Regions from separate parts of the Scandinavium sp. M-37 genome, predicted to be linked through region 2. Evidence: predicted binding sites of a transcription regulator. Region 2 holds the regulator's gene; the other holds the start of a gene.

Region 1 (4,215 bases), on a different contig from region 2:
CCATATTCTGAATCATCCGAATCGTGGGTAATTCTTCGCCAATGAAAACGCCACCCGCAAGCTGCCGGTGGCGTTGTTGTTTCAGGCGTTTCTGATCAGAAAAGTACCGAGTAATTCAGGCCAAACGTCCGGCCACGGCCTTTGTAAGTGTAGAGACCCGGCGCCCCATAGGTTGGGCTGTAAAGCCCCGGTGCGCGCTGGCCCCAGACCGTGGTGTAGTCTTCATCCAGTAGATTTTCCACGCTGAAACTCACTTTGCCTACCGGCAGGGCGTAGCTGCCGAGAAAATCGACGGTGTTATAGCCGTCAATCTTGTTGCTGTCGGCATCCGACACATCAAATGTCTGCGTGCTCTGTACCCGCAGGCCCCAATCCCCCGGCGCCCAGTTGACCCACGCGCTGACCTTCGACGGACTGGCGCTGTCTACCGTCAGTTTCTCCCATTTACCGTTGTTTCGGGTTTCTGACTTGATGGCGTTAAAGTTGGACCCGAGACTCCACTCGCTCTCAGTGAAGAAATAGTCCACCTGACCCTCCACCCCGTAGATTCGACGCTTGTCGTCTTCCAGCGAGAGGGTCATATCGCTCTTATTGATATTGATGGTTTTATCCGACAGCGAGTAATAGGCCGCCACCTGTGTGCGCAGGTTATCACCGGTTAAGCGCCAGCCGAGCTCATAGGCATTGACCTTAATGCCATCCAGTTTTGAATCACTGACGTTGACGCTGTTATTCAGACGGTAGTGGCCGTCAACCAGAGTGTAGTTCCCGGCACCGTAGTACTTCGCCACGTCAGGAATTTCAAAGCCCTGAGAGAAGTTAAACCACAGCTGCTGACGGTCTGTCAGATGCCCAAGGATCCCGGCGTTAAACAGCAGATTGTTGTAATCCGTTTTGCCGCCCGGTACGGCATCGGCAGAGGTCGCTTTGCCGGTGGCAATCGCCTGCTGCTGGGCGTAGCCCACAAAGTCGTCGACCTTGTTTTCGGTATACTGGTAACGCACCCCGCCGGTTAAGGTAATGGCGCTGATGTCGTAACTCGCCTGTAAGAACGGAGCGAGGTTAGTGATGCTGTAGCCCGGGTAACGACCGACGTTATAGGCATTATCCAGCTTCATTCCCCCGCTGGCCGCGGCTTTGTCGAGGTCAAAAAACTGCTGATTGGCATTGAACGACTCGTGATCGGCATCAACGCCCCAGGTCAGGGTCAGGTCATCCACCGGATTGCTGTTCAGCGTCAGCTTGCCGCCGTAAAAGTCGGTTTTCTGTTGTGACGCGCCGATGCTGGTAACGCTGCCTTTGCTCAGGGTCGGGAACGGGTAGAAGGTCAGGCTTTCATCGCGGTAATAAATCTGCGCCACCAGATCCTGCCCCCAGACGTCGGTATTGGAATATTGCAGGTTAATCAGATGGCGTTCGGTGCCGGGCAGGCGATCCGAATCGAGATTATCCTTGTTATAGGCGGTTGCATCCCCGGTCACCGCAGAAAAATCCTCGCCGAGGAACAGGCCGTGTTTACCGTCGGACTGGCTCTTGTAATACTGGGTCGTCAGTTGAAGCTGTTGATGGTCATCAATATTGAGTGTGCCGGTGCCCATAATGTCCAGACGGTCGGAATATTGCAGACCGGTTTGGGTGTTGTCGATAATCACCTCGTCGCCGTTGCCGTCATACCCACCGCCGTATCGCTGATACGCCACCGACAGACGCCCAGAGGCGTTGTCGTTCCCGCCGCTGACCGCCGCCGCGATGTTTTCATCATGATCGTTACGGCTATTAAAGCCGCTCTTTGCCCCGGTCTGGAATTCCACTTCGGTTTCCGGCTGGCCTTTTTTGGTGACGATATTGATAAGGCCCCCGGTACTGCCGCCGCCGTAGAGCGACGTAGCCCCGGAAATGACTTCAATCCGTGAAATATTGAACGGGTCAATAGAATCGAGTTGGCGGCTGTCGCTGCGGGAGGAGTTAAGCCGTACGCCATCGACCATCACCATCATCGAACGTCCACGCATGTTCATCCCGTAGTTGGTGCGTCCCTGACTGCTGACGTCCATTCCGGGGATGAGCTGAGCCAGCACTTCTTTCAGCTCTTTGCCGCCCTGAACCTGCTGTTCAATATCCGCCTGTTCTATAACCCAGGTGGTTTGCGCCATATCGGCAACGGTGTGATTGCCCCGGCTGGCGGACACGACCAGCGTATCTTCCTGTTGTGATCCCGCCGAGACGTTGGCGGAAAACATGGCAAGCAAACAAGGATTCAAAACCCAACGAGTCGTGCGCTTCATTTGTTGTCAAATTCCCAGAGTGGTAGCAGAAGGTAAGCAAGTGTCAATATTGATAATAATTATCGTTATGATATTCATTCCGCTAATTCTGGCAACTTATTTTGTCATATTTGCTTTCATTATCTCCATGATTTACACACAGTTTGTGCCGGTATTGGCGCTTTAGATGAAGCCTTACGAATCAGCATAATGGGGAGTGTTAGATAAAAAAAACGCTCCCGAAGGAGCGTTTAGTGGTGTGCCGTTTGCTTTTATCGTCCAAACAGGTCACGTTTTTTCGGTTTGAACGCCTGGGCAATCAACACCAGCAAACCGACAATCAGGAAGGCGGCGAAAATGCCTACCAGCCACTGCGGCATTTCGAGAGTCAGGAACTGCCACTGACGCTCGGCACAGTCACCTGACGCCACAAATACCTGCGGCAGCCACTTATCCAACGGCAGCCAGCTTGGGAAGCGGGCGGCAAAATCGCAGGTCTGGAACGGGGACGGATGTAGCTGGATCATGGTGTGTTCCCACGCCAGCTGAACGCCGCGCCAGGCGCTGTAAAGCCAAATCAGAATGGCCGCATAACGCAGAGGCGTTTTCGGCGCAATGGCACCGACAATCCCCGCGCCCATAATCCCGAACAGCGCACAGCGCTCGTAAATACACATCACGCACGGCTGGAGCAGCATCACGTGTTGGAACCACAGCGCGACCATTTCGAGTGCAAAGGCCACTAACGCCATCAACAACCACGCTCCGCGACCGCGTGAGCACTGGTTTAAAAATCGCAACATAATCATTTCCCTGGAACATGCTAGACACCGCAGTTTAAACGAATTCATTTCCCGCGCCACCAGGCGTCGCAAAAATATTGCGTAACGGTTGATTAAATCGCCCGGAAATTATTCCGGGCGTCAATCAGAGCAGGTTTAATGTGCCGGGATAGCGGTGCTGACCAGCCAGCCTTTGGCCGTCATCCACTCGGTGTAGGGGATCAGCGTAAACTCGACGCACAGCAGGCCGACAATGGTCAGCACAATGGTATAGGGCAGCGCCATCCACACCATTCGGCCATACGAGAGGCGTATCAGCGGGGCGAGGGCAGAAGTGAGCAGGAACAGGAACGCAGCCTGACCGTTAGGTGTCGCCACCGAGGGCAGGTTAGTACCGGTATTGATTGCCACCGCCAGCATCTCGAACTGCGGCAAAGAAATTGCCCCATGTTCCAGCGCCGCTTTGGCCTCATTGATATACACCGTGCCGACAAATACATTGTCAGAAATGGAGGAGAGCAGGCCATTGAACAGATAGAACAGCGATAGCTGCGCGTGCGGCGACGCCTGTAACACGAAGTCGATAATCGGCCCGAACAGCGCCTGATCGATGATAACCGCCACCACTGCGAAAAACACCGTCAGCAGGGCAGTAAACGGCAGCGCTTCGGTAAAGGCTTTGCCAATGGCATGTTCATCGGTCACGCCGGTCAGTGAGGTCGCAAGAATGATAACCGTCAGGCCAATCAGTCCCACTTCCGCCAGATGCAGGGCCAGGGCCAGCACCAGCCAGACCCCGATAATGCCCTGCACCAACAGCTTCAGCGTTTCCTGGCGAGTACGCTGTTCGCGGCTTTTGTTATCGAAGTCTTTCAGCACATCGCGCACGCCCGGTGGCAGTTCGCCGCCGTAGCCAAACAGTTTAAACTTCTCGACCAGCAGACAGGTCATCATCCCGCACACAAACACCGGCAGGGTTATCGGCAGCATACGCATGAAAAATTCGCCAAAATGCCAGCCCGCGGCTTTGGCGATGATCAGGTTTTGCGGCTCGCCCACCATGGTCATCACCCCGCCGAGCGCGGTACCGACCCCGGCGTGCATCATCAGGCTGCGCAGGAAGGCGCGGAACTGTTCCAGCACGTCTTTGTTATGCACTTCGATATGGC
Region 2 (4,215 bases):
GCCGATTTTATCGGCCTTGATATTGCTGCTTTCACCGCTATTGAAATGGCGGAGTCATCAGAAAGCGGACACCCAAACGAAATTGCATTCTCATCCATTAATAAAGGTTACGACGAAGATTACTCTGGCGATAAGAGTGGAATCAGCCTTTATAAAGCTGCCGCGAAATTCAAACTGGGCCCAACCTGGGCGCGAGCAGGTTATATTCAGCCAACCGGGCAAACGCTTTTAGCGCCGCACTGGAGCTTTATGCCAGGTACGTATCAAGGGGCAGAAGCCGGGGCTAACTTTGATTACGGTGATGCAGGCGCGTTGAGTTTCTCCTATATGTGGACCAACGAATACAAGGCTCCATGGCACCTCGAAACAGATCATTTTTATCAGAACGATAAGAAGACCAAAGTTGAGTATCTGCACTCCATTGGTGCTAAGTATGATTTCAAAAATGACTTGGTGCTGGAAGCGGCATTTGGTCAGGCAGAAGGCTTTATGGATCAGTACTTCGCCAAAGCCAGCTACAAATTTGATGTCGCCGGTGCACCACTCTCGACCAGCTACCAATTCTATGGGGCGCGTGACACCGTTGAGAGCAACACCATTAACGATATCTACGACGGCACCGCGTGGTTACAGGCACTGACCTTCGGCTATAAAGTGGCTGACGTGGTTGACCTGCGCCTTGAAGGGACGTGGGTAAAAGCAGAAGGCCAGCAGGGTTACTTCCTCCAGCGTATGACCCCGACCTATGCCTCCTCCAACGGTCGTCTCGATATCTGGTGGGATAACCGCTCAGACTTCAACGCCAACGGCGAAAAAGCGGTGTTCTTCGGTGCGATGTATGACCTGAAAAATTGGGATATGCCGGGCTGGGCCGTCGGTGCATCTTACGTGTATGCCTGGGATGCCAAACCGGCAGACTGGTATATCAACAGCGCGGGTCAGCGTGAAGACAACGCCTCGAACAAAATCAAAGAGTCTTCTTACAGCTTTGATGCGATGTACACCGTGCAGGAAGGCCGTGCGAAAGGCACGCTGTTCAAACTGCACTTCACTCAATACGACAACCACTCCGACATCCCAAGCTGGGGCGGTGGTTACGGCAACATCTTCCAGGATGAGCGTGACGTGAAGTTCATCGTTATCGCCCCGTTCACTATCTTCTGACACGCGTGCGGCAGGGTAAACCTGCCGCGCATTGATAAGGCCGTATCATGAAAAAATTGATTCTTATCGCCGTTATGGCTTCCGGGCTGGTGGCCTGCGCACAGCCATCTCCCGCACCACAAGAAGACAGCAAGCTGAAAGATGCCTACAGCGCCTGTATCAATACCGCTGAAGGAAATCCGGATAAAATTGACGCCTGCCAGAGCGTGCTTAACGTGCTGAAAACTGACAAGACCCATCAGCAGTTTGCGAATCAGGAAAGTGTACGCGTACTGGATTACCAGAATTGTATTCTGGCGACGCGGACCGGCAACGATCAGGCAGTCAAAGCCCGTTGTGATCAGGTGTGGAAAGAGATTCGCAGTAACAATACGCCTAAGCCGTAACCCTCGACGGTTGGCGCTATTGCCCCAATGTTATGCCAAAAATGCCAATAAAAAAGCCAACCGTCAGGTTGGCTTTTACTTTTCTGGGGGGCCGATTATTTCTCGGCACCGTCATGTGCGTGCTCATCTTCACGGCAGTCGCCTTCTGCGCAATGGCCATAAAGATAAAGACTGTGGTTGGTCAGACGAATGCCGTGTTTGGTGGCAATTTCGCGCTGACGCGCTTCGATAGAGTCATCACTGAATTCGATAACCTTGCCACAGTCGAGGCAGATCAGGTGATCGTGGTGATGCTGTTGGGTCAATTCGAAAACAGATTTACCGCCTTCGAAATTGTGGCGGGTGACAATCCCGGCATCGTCGAACTGGTTCAGAACGCGATACACCGTTGCCAGACCAATTTCTTCGCCCATGTCGATGAGGCGTTTATAAAGGTCTTCCGCACTGACATGGTGATTGTCAGGCTCCTGAAGCACTTCCAGAATTTTCAATCGAGGAAGCGTGACTTTCAGGCCTGCTTTCTTTAATGCGGTATTGTTGTCAGTCATGCGGAATCAGTCCTGTTGCTAGGCGATACACTTCCTTATAGGAAGTATTACTAAGAATGAATTCAGGATAATGCGTCTCATTATAGGACTGCGGTGCCTAAATGAAAACTGCAAACCCTGAGCAAAGTATGCTTTTCAGAAACGAGGCATCATCTGCAAAGCGAAACATCCGACCTCGTCAAAACAGAAGACATTGTACAGATATGTGCTCAAAAGTTAAAAATTTGTAGCGATTAATTTGATTGCTTATAACTATTAATTTTACGCAATCTATCGATTTGTTCATCAATCATACGGCGCAACGCAGGCGCTGCGCCGTGACATCATCAGGCGTTCTTGATCTCTTCCAGGTGCAGCTCTTCAGAGATTTGTTTTACCCACTTCTGAACGCGTTCAGCGGTCAGTTCAGGCTGGCGATCTTCATCAATGGCCAGACCAACAAAATGGTTGTCATCGGCCAGACCTTTAGAGGCTTCGAAATGGTAGCCTTCGGTTGGCCAGTGACCGACAATGGTCGCGCCGCGCGGTTCGATGATGTCGCGGATGGTGCCCAGCGCATCACAGAAATATTCTGCGTAGTCTTCCTGATCGCCACAGCCAAACAGGGCCACCAGTTTGCCGTTGAAGTCTACCTCTTCCAGCGTCGGGAAGAAGTCGTCCCAGTCACACTGTGCTTCACCGTAGTACCAGGTTGGGATACCCAGCAGCAGAATGTCGAAACCTTCGAGGTCTTCTTTACTGCTCTTGGCAATGTCATGCACCTCGGCAACGTCTTTGCCCAGCTGCTTCTGGATCATCTTCGCAATATTTTCGGTGTTACCGGTGTCGCTGCCGAAAAAAATACCTGTGATTGCCATGAGTAAAATAACCTCTTGAAACGTAATGAAATGATGGTGGAATGTTGCCCACAGATAAAGGCAATGATAGCAGGAGGAGAAGTGCGCGGGAACTGCAATTGCGCCGTACTGCACTCACTGCTAAATGAAAGTGAAAGATTTCGTGTTTTCAGTCACGTTCCTGGCCGTGTAACGCAGCCAGTTGTTGCATCAGTATCTCTTCGATAAGCTCGCTGCGGCTCATGTTTCTGGCATCCGCCAGCTCATTGAGTGCGTCAACGGCATCGTTATTGAGCTTAAGCTCAACGCGTTTGAGACCGTTGCTTTTGTCGCGTTTCAGCTGATTACGCTTATTAATGCGTAACTGTTCGTCGCGTGAGAGCGGATTGGTTTTCGGCCTTCCCGGGCGACGCTCGTTTGCGAACAAATCTAATGTCGTTCGGTCCGTTTGTTCTTTTGCCATGATTCAGAGTGACTTCGGGGAAACAAGCCGCCAGACGACAGGCCCGGCGCAGATAGCGCGCAATCATACATGAGCGAAACCCACACGCCAACGCCGGGAGCCACAATGGCGCTTGCTTGCTCGGATTTTAATCATTCCGCCAGGTAGCGACGGATAGCGCGGAGTACCGCATCCGGTTTTTCAGCATGAACCCAGTGTCCAGCCCCGGCAATCACGTGCGCTCGCGCCTGTGGGAACTGCGCTAACAGGGCGTCGCGGTACGCGTTGGTGACATAAGGCGAATTGCCGCCAGCAATAAACAGGGCAGGGTGGTCCCATGCGGGAATCGGTTCCCAACCGACGATGTGCTCATACTGATCCCACAATGCGGGCACGTTGAAGCGCCATTCGCCGTCGACAAAAGATTTCAACAGGAACTGAATCACGCCTTCTTCATTAATATGCTTGCGCATAACCTCTGCCGCCTGCTGACGGTTTGAGACAGCGGCTTCGGTCACCGCGTTGATGGCCGCAAAGATTTCATCGTGACGACGCACCTGATAATTCACCGGAGCAATATCTATCGCCACCCATTTTCCGACGCGTTCTGGCGCCAGGGCAGTAAACGCCATCACCGCTTTCCCGCCCATGGAATGGCCGATCAACGTGGCTTTTTCAATGCCGTTGGCATCGAGCGTGTCGAGAAGATCCTGCGCCATCGCCGGATAGGTCATTTCCGCGGATCGCGGGGAAAGGCCGTGGTTACGCATGTCGACTTGCAGAATATCGTGGTCGACAACCAGATCCCTCGCGAGGATCCCGAGGTTATCCAGGCTACC

What was found. The regulator Fur, encoded in region 2, represses iron uptake genes when iron is present. The targets are predictions, from matches to a motif close to ATAATAATGAGAACNACTATCAA.
Region 1: ACG0Z5_RS03540 (TonB-dependent siderophore receptor) is a predicted target of Fur. The motif match lies at 2,335-2,357, and genes of this name have one in related genera.

What each region holds. Positions count from the first base shown of each region.
Region 1 is NZ_JBIGIN010000003.1:62,815-67,029, reverse strand. Features, by position in the region: gene ACG0Z5_RS03545 (YcgN family cysteine cluster protein) at 1-31, shown strand, start outside; gene ACG0Z5_RS03540 (TonB-dependent siderophore receptor) at 96-2,285, opposite strand; gene dsbB (disulfide bond formation protein DsbB) at 2,537-3,067, opposite strand; gene nhaB (Na(+)/H(+) antiporter NhaB) at 3,203-4,215, opposite strand, start outside.
Region 2 is NZ_JBIGIN010000007.1:111,242-115,456, reverse strand. Features, by position in the region: gene chiP (chitoporin ChiP) at 1-1,164, shown strand, start outside; gene chiQ (ChiQ/YbfN family lipoprotein) at 1,212-1,550, shown strand; gene fur (ferric iron uptake transcriptional regulator) at 1,646-2,098, opposite strand; gene fldA (flavodoxin FldA) at 2,425-2,955, opposite strand; gene ybfE (LexA regulated protein) at 3,104-3,397, opposite strand; gene ybfF (esterase) at 3,529-4,215, opposite strand, start outside.